One region of the Bradyrhizobium sp. USDA 4354 genome, then DNA from elsewhere that is predicted to be linked to it. Evidence: riboswitches for the same ligand, from Rfam matches in the RefSeq annotation. Region 1 holds a riboswitch; each other region holds the start of a gene.
What was found. A riboswitch is a leader RNA that binds a small molecule or an ion and turns the genes downstream of it on or off. The one in region 1 is predicted to bind glycine.

Region 1 (4,147 bases):
CGTCGATGCCGTGGACCGGATGCTCGATATCGCAGCGCGGGATATGGCGATCATGGGTGCGACGATCGAGCGCATCGCCGGCCGCCAAGGCTTTGGCGGCGTCATCCGCGCGCGCTTTCCCCATCCGAAGCAGGGCGAGCCGGGTATCCTGATCGCCGGGCACATGGATACCGTCCACCCGGTCGGCACGATCGAGAAGCTGAAATGGCGGCGCGAGGGCAACAAGTGCTACGGCCCCGGCATCTACGACATGAAGGGCGGCAACTATCTCTCGCTGGAAGCGATCCGGCAGCTGGCGCGCGCCTCGTTCACGACGCCGCTGCCGATCACCGTGCTGTTCACGCCTGATGAGGAAGTCGGCACGCCCTCGACGCGCGACATCATCGAGGCGGAAGCCGCACGCAACAAATACGTGCTGGTGCCGGAGCCCGGCCGCGCCGACAACGGCGTCACCACCGGACGCTACGCCATCGCGCGGTTCAATCTCGAGGCGACGGGCCGGCCAAGCCACGCCGGCGCGACGCTGTCGGCGGGACGTTCGGCAATCCGCGAAATGGCGCGGCAGATTCTCGCGATCGACGCGATGACGACGGAGGATTGCACCTTCTCGGTCGGCGTCGTCCATGGCGGCCAATGGGTCAATTGCGTTGCAACGACCGCGACAGGCGAAGCGCTCTCCATGGCCAAGCGCCAGGCCGATCTCGACCGCGGCGTCGAGCGGATGCTTGCGCTCTCGGCCACTAACAACGACGTCAGCTTCAAGGTCACGCGCGGCGTGACGCGGCCGGTATGGGAGCCGAACGCGGGCACGATGGCGCTGTACGAAAAGGCGCGCGGCATCGCCAAATCTCTCGGCGCGGAATTACCCCATGCGAGCTCCGGCGGCGGCTCCGATGGCAACTTCACCGGAGCGATGGGGATCCCGACGCTCGACGGCTTGGGCGTGCGCGGCGGCAATGCCCACACGCTGGAGGAGTTCATCGAAATCGACAGCCTGGTCGAGCGTGGGCGCTTGATGGCGGGATTGCTAGCGACGCTGGAGTGACGGCGCAGCCGTCATTCCGGGATGGTCCTGAAGGACCAGACCTCGAGTGCGCAATTGCGCACCGGGGAATCTCGAGGTCCTCAGGTGCGCAAGTGCGCACCAGAGTTCGATGCTTCGCATCGCCCCGGGACGACGGCCCGAAACAACACGCAATTGAATCAACTTCGCACTGCACAATGCGTTGGCAGTCGCGGTCTAAATTTAGCCTTGTCCAAAAATGAGGCGTATCGTACTGCTCGGCCGTCCACGCGACGATGCGGGAGAGATCGCAACGAAGGCTTTCAGCTTTCGTTGCGGCGCCGACGGAGCAACCGCCCCGGAAACTCTCAGGCAAAAGGACTGTATCGTCAGGACGATCTGGAGAGAGGCGGCGCGATTGCAGGCAATCGTGACGTCCACCGAAGGGGATAGTCCGTTGCGAGATCCGCAGCGGATCAAGCTCTCAGGTACCCGTGACAGATGGGGCGCCGCCAACGGCCTTGGCCGGCGGTCAGCCGACTCTAAACGCGGGAGCCCCGAACTAGTCATGACCCATATCGCCATCATCGGCGCCGGCATCACCGGCGTGACGACTGCCTATGCCCTGCTCGAACGCGGCTTTGAGGTGACGGTGCTCGACAAGCACCGCTACGCTGCGATGGAGACGTCCTTCGCCAATGGCGGACAGCTCTCCGCATCGAACGCCGAAGTCTGGAACAGCACCGCGACGATCCTGAAAGGCCTGCGCTGGATGTTCCGGCGCGACGCGCCGCTGCTGATGAATCCGCGGCCGAACTGGCACAAATACTCCTGGATGAGCGAGTTCGTCGCCGACATCGGCAACTACCGGGCCAACACGATCGAGACCACGCGGCTCGCGATCGAAGCGCGCAGACATCTGTTCGACATCGCGGCGCGCGAGGGCATCGACTTCGATCTCGAGCGCCGCGGCATCCTCCACATCTATCGTGACAAGGACGGCTTTGAATCCGGTCTGCGCGTCAACGCGCTGCTGCAGGAAGGTGGCCTCGACCGCCGCCCGGTGACGCCGGAGGAAATCCGCGCGATCGAGCCGACACTGCGCAAGGACTATTATGGCGGCTTCTACACGCCATCGGATGCGACCGGCGATATCCACAAGTTCACCCGCGGCCTGGCGGACGCCTGTAAGCGGCGTGGCGCAACCTTCATCCACGAAGCGAGCATCGATTCGATCGCGCGTGCCGGCAGCGGCTTCGTGCTCGGCTGGGCCGACCTTGCCGCGGACGATGCGGTCGCCCCCGCGCGCGGCATGCTGAAGGCGGACGGTGTCGTGGTCTGCGCCGGCGTTGCTAACCGTCACTTCGCCGCCCTGCTCGACGAGCGCGTCAACGTCTATCCGGTGAAGGGCTACTCGATCACCGTGCAGCTCGACACCGCCGAGAGCCGCAATGCCACCCCGACCGTGAGCCTGCTCGACGAGGCCGCCAAGATCGTCACCAGCCGGCTCGGGGCCGATCGCTTTCGCGTCGCTGGCACCGCCGAGTTCAACGATTTCAATCGCGATATCCGTGCCGACCGCGTGCAGCCGCTGATCGACTGGGTGCGCAGCAACTTCCCCGCCGTCGAAACGTCGCGCGTCGTGCCTTGGGCCGGGCTGCGCCCGATGATGCCGAACATGATGCCGGTGGTGCGCGCAGGGCGGATACCGGGCGTGTTCTTCAACACCGGCCACGGCCATCTCGGCTGGACCCTGTCGGCGGCGACGGCGCAGATGATTGCCCAGACCATCGACGGCTGGCGCGGGCTCAATGCGCCGACGACCACGTCTTCACTTGGGGTTGAGCGTGAACTGCGACATGCATCCTGAGTGGTCGATGCCGGGGACATGCCGGCCTCTTGCGACAGCGCAGCCCTTGGCACACAATTTGCCCCGAGAGGGCGGCGTCTCCGGGCGGCCTTTCCAGTCCAAGTGACAGGCATGATAGACACGACAGAGTTCACGGGCGCCTCGAGGCCCCCCAAGTTCCGCAGCCGGAGATAGGTGCATGCTGGGTTATCTTATTCGCCGCGTTCTGGCCGCGGTGCCCGTGATGGGCGTGGTCGCGCTGTTCGTGTTCCTGCTGCTGCGGCTGACGCCCGGTGATCCCGCCGCGATTCTCGCCGGCGACAACGCGACGCCGGAACGGCTCGAGCGTATCCGCACCTCGCTCGGCCTGAACGAGCCGCTGATCGTGCAGTTCATCACCTGGGTGAACAAGCTGCTGCACGGCGACCTCGGGACCTCGCTGATCTCCAACCTGCCGGTGATGAAGATGATCGGCCAGCGCGTCGAGCCGTCGATCTCGATCGCGCTGTGCACCATCATCCTCGCCGTGATCGTCGCCGTTCCCTTGGGGGTGATCGCGGCCTGGAAGCACGGCACCTGGATCGATCGTTTCGTGATGGGCCTGTCCGTGCTCGGCTTCTCGGTGCCGGTGTTCGTGGTCGGCTATGTCCTGATCCAGATCTTCGCGATCGACCTGCGCTGGGTGCCGGTGCAGGGCTTCCGCAGCATCTTTAACGGTTTCGGGCCGTTCTTCGAGCGCATGATCCTGCCGACCTGCGCATTGTCCTTCATCTACATCGCGTTGATCGCGCGCATGACGCGCGCGGCGATGCTCGACGTGCTCGGCGAAGATTACGTGCGAACGGCGCGTGCGAAGGGCATCAACGAGATTGCGGTGATGATGCGCCATGCGCTGCGCAATGCCGCGGTACCCGTGATCACCGTGATCGGCACCGGCTTTGCACTGCTGATCTCCGGCGTCGTCGTCACCGAGAGCGTGTTCAACATCCCCGGCATCGGCCGCCTCACCGTGGATGCGGTGCTGGCGCGCGACTACCCGGTGATCCAGGCGATGATCCTGCTGACGTCGCTGATCTATGTCGTCGTCAATCTCCTCATCGACGTCGCCTACACCCTGCTCGATCCCCGGATCCGGTACTGAGGCAAGGATAAGAACACAAATGTCGGTCGATACCCTTCCCCAGTCGTCCATTCCGATCACGTCGCCGCTGCGGCCGCGCTTCGGATTCCTCACCTCGACGCCCATCATCGCCACGGCGACGGTCCTGCTCGCGTTGATCGTGCTGGTCTCGATC
Region 2 (4,147 bases), 140 kb from region 1:
TACCAGGCCGGGTTTTCCAGGATGTTGCGCTGGATCACAGCGGGCAGGATGGTGCCGGAATAGCCCTGGCCGATCAGCGAGGTGAAGACCTGGTTCTGGCGCGCCAGCTCGGTCATGTGCGCGATCGCCTCGGTCTCGCTGAGGGGCTTGCCGAGATCGAGCGGGGCGGCCTGCCGGATCGAGGCCGGCAGCGTCTCCGCGATCAGGGCATCGACGCTCTTGGCGCTGACGGTCTCTAACATGGCGGTGACGTCGCGCGCCGACGGGCCGATATGGCGGCGAACGAAACTGCCGGCGGTGTCGCCGTTGGTCTTGCGGTGCGCGGTCATCGCTTGCTCCATCGTCCTTAAGCCGTATGCGCCTTGTAGGCGGCTTCATCCATGAGGCCGCCGAGCTCGCTTTTGTCGGCAATCTTGATCTTGAAGAACCAGGCCTTGCCTTGCGCATCCGAGTTCACCAGCGCCGGCTCGTTGGCGAGCTCGGCGTTGGTCTCGATCACTTCGCCGGTAACAGGTGCGTAGACGTCGGAGGCCGCCTTGACCGACTCGACGACCGCTGCGGCTTCCGCCTTTTTCAGCACGCGGCCGAGCTTGGGCAGCTCCACGAACACGACGTCGCCGAGCTGCTGCTGGGCGTAGTCGGTGATGCCGACCGTGGCGGTATCGCCATCGATGGCGAGCCATTCATGGTCGGAAGTGTACAGGGTCGTGGTCATTGTCTTGTCCTCAGCGTTTGTAGGTGTTTTTCACGAAGGGCATGGCGGCGACCTGCAAGGGCAGCCGCTGGCCGCGCACCTCGGCGAAGAGCTTGGTGCCGAGCGCGGCGAGGCTCACGGGCACATAACCCATCGCCACCGGCGCGCTCAGGCTCGGGCCGAAGCCGCCCGAGGTGACCTTTCCGATCGGCTCGCCGCCCGCAGCGTCGGCAAACAGCAGCGCGCTCTCGCGCACCGGCGCGCGGCCCAGAGCAAGCAGGCCGACGCGGCGGCGGGATGCGCCGTTATCGAAATGGGCGAGGATCTTGTCCGCGCCGGGAAAACCGCCGGCACGGGCGCCGCCGTTGCGGCGGCTCTTCTGCACCGACCATTCCAGCGCGGCCTCGACCGGCGTGGTGGCGGTGTCGATGTCGTGGCCGAACAGGCAGAGCCCGGCCTCCAGCCGCAGGCTGTCGCGCGCCCCTAAGCCAATCGGCAGCACGTCCGGATTGTCCAGCAGCATTTTGGCGAGGCGTTCGGCTTCGCCTGCAGGAACCGAGATCTCGAACCCATCCTCGCCGGTGTAGCCGGAGCGCGAGACGAAGCACTTGATGCCGGCAACCTCATGCGGGCCGGCGTCCATGAACTTCATGGCCGGCGCCTCTGCACAGAATTTCCCCAGCACCGCTTCCGCCTTCGGGCCCTGCAGCGCGATCAGCGCGCGGTCGGCGAGCTGCTCGATGATGCAGTCGCCGGACAGGTTCGCGCGCAGATGCGCCTCGTCCGCGTCCTTGCAGGCGGCGTTGACCACCAGGAACAGGTGATCGCCGAAATTGGCGACCATCAGGTCGTCGAGAATCCCGCCGTCCGCATTGGTGAACTGGGCATAGCGCTGCCGCCCCTCGGCGACCGCCACGATATCTTGCGGCACCAGCTGTTCCAGTGCGCGGGCGGCGTCCTCGACCTTGCCCGACTTCGGCCGGAGCGCGATCTGGCCCATATGGGAGACGTCGAACAGGCCGGCGGCGGCCCGGGTATGGAGGTGCTCCTTCAGCACGCCCGCGGGGTACTGCACGGGCATGTCATAGCCCGCGAACGGCACCATCTTGCCGCCCAGGGACACATGGAGGCTGTGGAGGGGCGTACGTTTCAGGGAGTCTTGGTCGGTCGCTAGCATCTTAAGGGGCCCTCGGCGGTTCCCGGGGAGGATTCCCCGATGGACACCAGTCGAAGCCCCATCTGTCGCTGTGCCTGAGAGTATTATCCCGTCGGCGGACGCAATCCGGGTCTTATGCCCGTCGGCGCCTCTTTCCAGATGCTGTCAAAGCCACGCGGTCCTTTTGCCTGAGAGTTTCCGGGGCGGTTGCTCCTTCGGCGCCGGCTGCCTAAGCCGGTCTCTCCCGACGTGGCCGTACGATACAGATGGGTAGAGACCACAGGGCGGCCAAGCCTGTCAACGCGACACTCGCGCCTTTCAACGGGATTGCGCGCCTGCGGCAACCCACTGATCTCTCTGCACAGTTTCTAGACAGCGAAGCTGGCCTTGTCTAAAAGCGCTTTGGCCCGCAGATATCAGCCTGAATTTCAGGTTTGGACTGCGGCAGCGGGCCCAAGCATACCCGATTGGATGAACATGAGCGGCGTCAACGAGATCAGGTCGACCTTTCTGAACTTCTTTGCCGAGAACGGCCACGAGATCGTGCCGTCCTCGCCACTCGTGCCGCGCAACGACCCGACCTTGATGTTCACCAATGCCGGCATGGTGCAGTTCAAGAACGTGTTCACCGGTGTCGAGAAGCGGCCGTATCAGCGCGCCACCACCTCGCAGAAATGCGTGCGCGCCGGCGGCAAGCACAACGACCTCGACAATGTCGGCTACACCGCGCGCCATCTCACCTTCTTCGAGATGCTCGGCAATTTCTCGTTCGGCGACTATTTCAAGGAGCGCGCGATCGAGCTTGCCTGGAAGCTGATCACGACCGAGTTCGGGCTGAAGAAGGACAAGCTGCTCGTCACGGTCTATCACACCGACGACGAGGCGGCGGGCCTGTGGAAGAAGATCGCCGGCTTCTCCGACGACCGCATCATCCGCATCCCGACCTCGGATAATTTCTGGGCGATGGGCGACACCGGCCCGTGCGGCCCGTGCTCGGAGATCTTCATCGACCGCGGCGAGCACATCTGGGGCGGACCTCCGGGCTCGCCGGAAGAGGACGGCGACCGCTTCCTCGAGTTCTGGAATCTCGTGTTCATGCAATATGAGCAGGTGACGAAGGAGGAGCGCGTGGATCTGCCGCGTCCTTCGATCGACACCGGCATGGGCCTGGAGCGCATGGCCTGCATCCTCCAGGGCGTCGAGAGCGTGTTCGAGACCGACCTGTTCCGCAACCTGATCGACGCGACCGCGTCTGCGCTCGGCACCGGGCCGAACGAGCAGACCGTGGCCTCGTTCCGCGTCATCGCCGACCATTTGCGTTCCTCGGCGTTCCTCGTCTCCGACGGCGTGCTGCCCTCGAACGAGGGCCGCGGCTACGTGCTCCGCCGGATCATGCGCCGCGCGATGCGCCATGCGCAGCTGCTCGGCGCCAAAGAGCCGCTGATGCATCGGCTGGTCTGGGCGCTGGTCCGCGAGATGGGCCAGGCCTATCCCGACCTGATGCGCGCGGAGAATCTGATCGAGGAGACGCTGCGGCTGGAAGAGACCCGCTTCCGCAAGACGCTTTCGCGAGGCCTTGCCATCCTCGACGAGAAGAGCGCGTCCCTGAAGAAGGGCGACATGTTCGACGGCGACGTCGCCTTCACGCTGTACGACACCTACGGCTTCCCGCTCGACCTGACGCAAGACGCGCTGAAGTCGCGCGGCATCGGCGTGGATCAAGCTGCGTTCACCGACGCGATGGAGCGTCAGAAGGCCAAGGCGCGCGAGTCCTGGAAGGGCTCGGGTGAGGCGGCGTCGGAAGCGATCTGGTTCCCGCTGCGCGAGAAGCTGGGGGCGACCGAATTCCTGGGTTACGAGACCGAGAGCGCCGAAGGCGTGGTGTCCGCGCTGGTGAAGGATGGCGCTGAGGTTGCCAGCCTCAAGGCCGGCGAGACGGGCGCGATCGTGCTGAACCAGACGCCGTTCTATGCGGAGTCGGGCGGCCAGGTCGGCGACACCGGCTTGCTCACCGGCGAGAGCGGACTCAAATTCCGCGTCACCGATACGCAGAAGAAGCTCGGCGATCTCTTCGTCCACATCGGCACGGTGGAGAGTGGGGAGCTGAAGCTCGGCGCTGCGCTGCAGCTCGAGGTCGATCATTCGCGCCGTTCCTCGATCCGCGCGCATCACTCGGCGACGCATCTCATTCACGAAGCGCTGCGCCAGGTGCTCGGCGACCACATCGCCCAGCGCGGCTCGCTGGTCGCGCCCGACCGCTTGCGCTTCGACTTCGTGCATCCGAAGCCGATCACGGC
Region 3 (4,147 bases), 1.3 Mb from region 1:
CGGGGTCAGCTGACGAAAGAATGAGAAGAAATCGCGGCCGGGTCGTCTGCTGCGGGGTCGTGCTAGGCTCACCAATGAAATACCGCAAATTGTGTTCGGACGTCGCCAGAAGCGCGTCAATGGCATGCTCTTTCATCAAACGCCGCGCGCGCTCGACGCGGCCCTCGTATTCGATCCGGGGAAACGGATCGTACTGAATGGTCCTAATCGAGCCCATCCCCAAGCCGTTCATCGCTCTTCTCCAGAGAAACACGTCAATTGCAGGACGACCGACAATTTAGATGCCAGTTCGACAGCAGATGGCCGCCTTCGCGCGCTCATTCGACAATATCCTTCGGAAGAGCCGCGCGCATTTTTTTATGCGAAAGCATCGGAACACCGAGCTCCTCTGCGAGGAGGCGAGCAACCCCCTTGAAAGGCGCTTTTAGCTTATCGTGGTACACGATGCTTTGAATCCCGCCTACAATCGACTCCACGCAAGCTCTCAGGTCGACCAAACGCCTTTCCTGGTCATAGCCATCCGACACGAGCCAATGGTTTGGTAGGACGTGACTTGCTGCGATCGGGGGTCGATCGCGCGACTGCAATACCGGGTTCGTAAAGCTCGGCTCGAAGTGAACGCCTCCGATGCAGAGCACGGAGTGTACCGGTTCCTCAATGCGATCGAAAATTCGCAGCAGCGATCGCGCCAGCACTCGGGCCGCAAGAGGGTTTGCCCAATCTTCGGGCGAGCTTCCGATCTCGACATCGACAGCCGACGGCCGCAGGTCAGCGAGACGGGTACCAGCATCACCGGCCTTGACGCCCGACCAATGAGTCGCTTCCAGGTAAGTACGAAAGGAGTCAAGACCGGAAGTGACCCGCTCGGCTTCGATGGCCAGAAGAAGCCCCCGCGTAATCCGAGGGTCGACCGTGCTGAAGGTCCCCGTGGCCAGATCGCCGGTCGTTTGAACCGAGAAGATTGCGTTTGGCGCATTGGCGCCCTCGTGCCAATTCACGATGCCAATAACGTCAGCGTCACCGAAGCGTTCATTCAAGATTGGCGCGTAGCGCGCATAGTCGTTACTTACGACCTCGTTCGTGGCCACGATCGAAATTCTGGCGTCATGCAAGCCAGCGACTTCGAGGACGGAGTGCCCATCGACTTCGAAACTCGTTGCAACAAGAGCGCATTCCGCCTTGAGAGCATCCAGAACGCGCCCCGCGACCGGGTCCTTTTCTCGATCGACGCAGAAGACAAAAACGGCATTTCTCATCGCGATCCTCCGCCAAGTCCAAGGCAGATCGAGAGCGTAGTACGCCTATCCTGAACTTGGCGCCGTCGTCTTTTCGACTTTCTCGGAAACCACCATGCTCTGTGAACGGAAATCCGATCTTGCAGCGCGAGAGCGTGCGCGTGGGAGGCGATTAACCCAAGCCCGAATAGCGTCACAATGGCGCCACTCGCGAACTGAGTCCCATTATCGGCTATCCTGCTTGGCGGAGTAGCGACCGGAAATCGCGCGAATTGGAAATCGAGGCAGCGGATCGCCGAACCAGCAGCGAACTTCACCCGGTTGCGTGTCGAGCAAGAGCGAATCCTGCCGTCATATGCCAGAGACGTCGACGCGAGAGCCGCGAAGAGCCCCTCATCGAGCGGAGCGACCGACTCAGGCGTGCAGGCCTCCATTTCGGCTCGACTTTGAAAGAGATGCATGCCAGGCACAGCTTTGTAGGGTCCTACACCACCGCAGACTTATTAGAGCGTCGCCACGCAAACATTGCGCGTTCTTTTGAGAATCACGCAGTATTTCTGCGGTAGCCGCCGATAGCTCGCTGGAAACCACTGGAACATCCAGCGGATGCAATTATCAAAAGGCGAGATCAGCATAGTACTAGGCAACAAACCACCTGCTAATTTGGGTGGGGAGGCTAGGCAAACATCGAGTTGTCGCTTACGCCGCCGATTTTGGGATCCGACGATTCATCACGGCTTGACAGGTAGTGAGTACGTCTGAGAGTGTTATCGTGTCTGATGATGGTGTGCGGGAGAGCGCGATAAGCCTGCAAAGGCGTATCACCGCCGACGGAGCAACTCCCCAAGGAAACTCTCAGGCCCAGGACCGCACACCGAGGACGATCTGGAGAGAGGTGCCGGTCAGCACCCACCGAAGGGGACCGTGATCCACGAGGATTGCGGACAAAGCTCTCAGGTGCACGGACAGATTTGGGGACGGAGACATGGCGACGCCATTCACCGTTCGTTCAATCTTGTCCTGGAGCATACGATGAGCACGATCATCATAATCGGGTCCGGCGTCACCGGAGTTACAACTGCCTATGCCCTGGCCCGCCGCGGCTATTCGGTTACAGTCTTTGATCGCCAGCGCTATCCGGCGATGGACACTTCGTTTGCGAACGGCGGCCAATTATCGGCAAGTAATGCCGAGGTTTGGAATAATGTCGCAACGATCGTAAAAGGCTTGAGGTGGATGCTGCGCAAAGACGCACCATTGTTGCTGAACCCAAGCCCCAGTTTTCACAAATATACTTGGCTGGCAGAGTTCGTAAGCCAGATTCGAAACTACCGCCACAACACGATCGAAACGACGAAGCTAGCGATAGCCGCTCGCAAGCATCTTTTTGAGCTAGCCGATCGGGAGAGCATCGATTTCGACTTGGAACGGCGAGGAATCTTGCACGTTTATTCGAGCAAACCCGATTTCGATGCGGCCTCTCGCGTGAATCAGTTGCTGCTCAAGGGCGGATTGGATCGCCGTCCTGTGACGCCTTCTGAGATGCTTACAATAGAGCCAGCTCTGCGCGATCAGTATTATGGTGGCTTCTTTACCCCGTCTGACTCAACCGGCGACATTCACAAGTTCACGCGCGGCCTCGCTGCGGCTTGCGAGCGAGGGGGCGTACGCTTCGTCTTTGATGCAGAGATCTGCGGCATGCGGTCCGACCGAGACGGTGTGGTCGTACACTGGAAACGAGGTTCGCTGAAGGAAGAACTCAATGCCGAACGCGCAGTGGTTTGCGCGGGGGTCGGCAGCCGCCGCATTGCTTCAATGCTGGGGGACAACATCAACATTTATCCCGTCAAGGGCTACTCCATCACGGTAGAGCTGGGAGACGAAACGAGCCAAAAGGCTGCGCCTCGTGTCAGCCTGCTGGACGAGGCCACCAAGATCGTGACCAGCCGGTTAGGAGAAGATCGCTTCCGGGTCGCGGGGACCGCCGAGTTTAATGGCGAAAACCGCGACATCCGCTGGGACCGAATTAAGCCCTTGGTGCGCTGGGTAGAGCGATCGTTTCCGGATGTGTCGACCGCGCAGGTGGTGCCATGGGCGGGCTTGCGTCCTATGACACCTAGCATGATGCCAACGGTTGGCCGCGGCAAACGCCCGAATGTTTTCTACAACACAGGCCATGGTCATCTCGGCTGGACATTATCCGCTGTCACAGCTGAAATGATCGCTGATGTCATTACGACAGACGGCAGCAACACTCGGCTGAGCGCATCCGTGTCCTGATCCTGTTGAATGGGTCCTGGTCCATGCTCCCGCCGATATCGCGGCGGGAGCATGTCGATTGACAGTACCGAAGCGGATTTTGAAGTCGCTCTCGAAGGGTGATGCGAGCCTCACGGTCGGGCGACTTGCTTCCCGCAATTCATTATTCAGGTAAGCGCCCCTGTGAACCACTTGGCACCGTTGCCTCCGAAAGCCTTGGTATGACTGAGTTGTTGCAACGAGTTGACGCCGACCAAGTGGGGCTGCATGAGCGTTGTCGTTTCTTTGCAAGGCGCACGCCGCACACATAGTGAAGTGCCGTCGCATTTAAGGGCAGGTCGCCAGCTTTGCGGCGGCCCCGAATCAGGCCCACCAAAGCCGTTCCGCGCCGCTCACCCGAGCGTAAAACCACCCGATCGAACGACTCTTCGTCTCAGACACAGAGATGCATCGCCAAGCTCAACATCTTGTCGACTCGCAACCGCTGCGGAGCGACGCCAATTGCTGTTCGCCCAGCTGACGCTCACCTTCGTAACGCCTGTGCCACGGGACGAAGGGCGTTTCGAAGGGCATTTTGCAAGCCATGCAGTATATTTCTTGTAATTGCCGCTGAATCGACGATACTGATGTCACAAAAGGTGTTTTTCGACGAG

Region 2: it holds a riboswitch for glycine, as region 1 does, so the genes downstream of both, gcvT (glycine cleavage system aminomethyltransferase GcvT) here and ACVIIV_RS20730 (D-amino acid dehydrogenase) in region 1, are expected to answer to the same signal.
Region 3: it holds a riboswitch for glycine, as region 1 does, so the genes downstream of both, ACVIIV_RS15255 (D-amino acid dehydrogenase) here and ACVIIV_RS20730 (D-amino acid dehydrogenase) in region 1, are expected to answer to the same signal.

Annotation. Positions count from the first base shown of each region.
Region 1 covers NZ_JBSSDC010000001.1:4,538,544-4,542,690, reverse strand. Annotated here, with positions in the region: gene ACVIIV_RS20735 (M20/M25/M40 family metallo-hydrolase) at 1-1,045, shown strand, start outside; glycine riboswitch at 1,293-1,397, shown strand; glycine riboswitch at 1,401-1,506, shown strand; gene ACVIIV_RS20730 (D-amino acid dehydrogenase) at 1,572-2,873, shown strand; gene ACVIIV_RS20725 (ABC transporter permease) at 3,052-3,993, shown strand; gene ACVIIV_RS20720 (ABC transporter permease) at 4,013-4,147, shown strand, end outside.
Region 2 covers NZ_JBSSDC010000001.1:4,397,977-4,402,123, forward strand. Annotated here, with positions in the region: gene gcvP (aminomethyl-transferring glycine dehydrogenase) at 1-329, opposite strand, end outside; gene gcvH (glycine cleavage system protein GcvH) at 347-715, opposite strand; gene gcvT (glycine cleavage system aminomethyltransferase GcvT) at 726-1,871, opposite strand; glycine riboswitch at 2,018-2,107, opposite strand; gene alaS (alanine--tRNA ligase) at 2,328-4,147, shown strand, end outside.
Region 3 covers NZ_JBSSDC010000001.1:3,284,951-3,289,097, reverse strand. Annotated here, with positions in the region: gene ACVIIV_RS15265 (M24 family metallopeptidase) at 1-232, opposite strand, end outside; gene ACVIIV_RS15260 (D-aminoacyl-tRNA deacylase) at 318-1,256, opposite strand; glycine riboswitch at 2,016-2,115, shown strand; glycine riboswitch at 2,119-2,206, shown strand; gene ACVIIV_RS15255 (D-amino acid dehydrogenase) at 2,268-3,515, shown strand.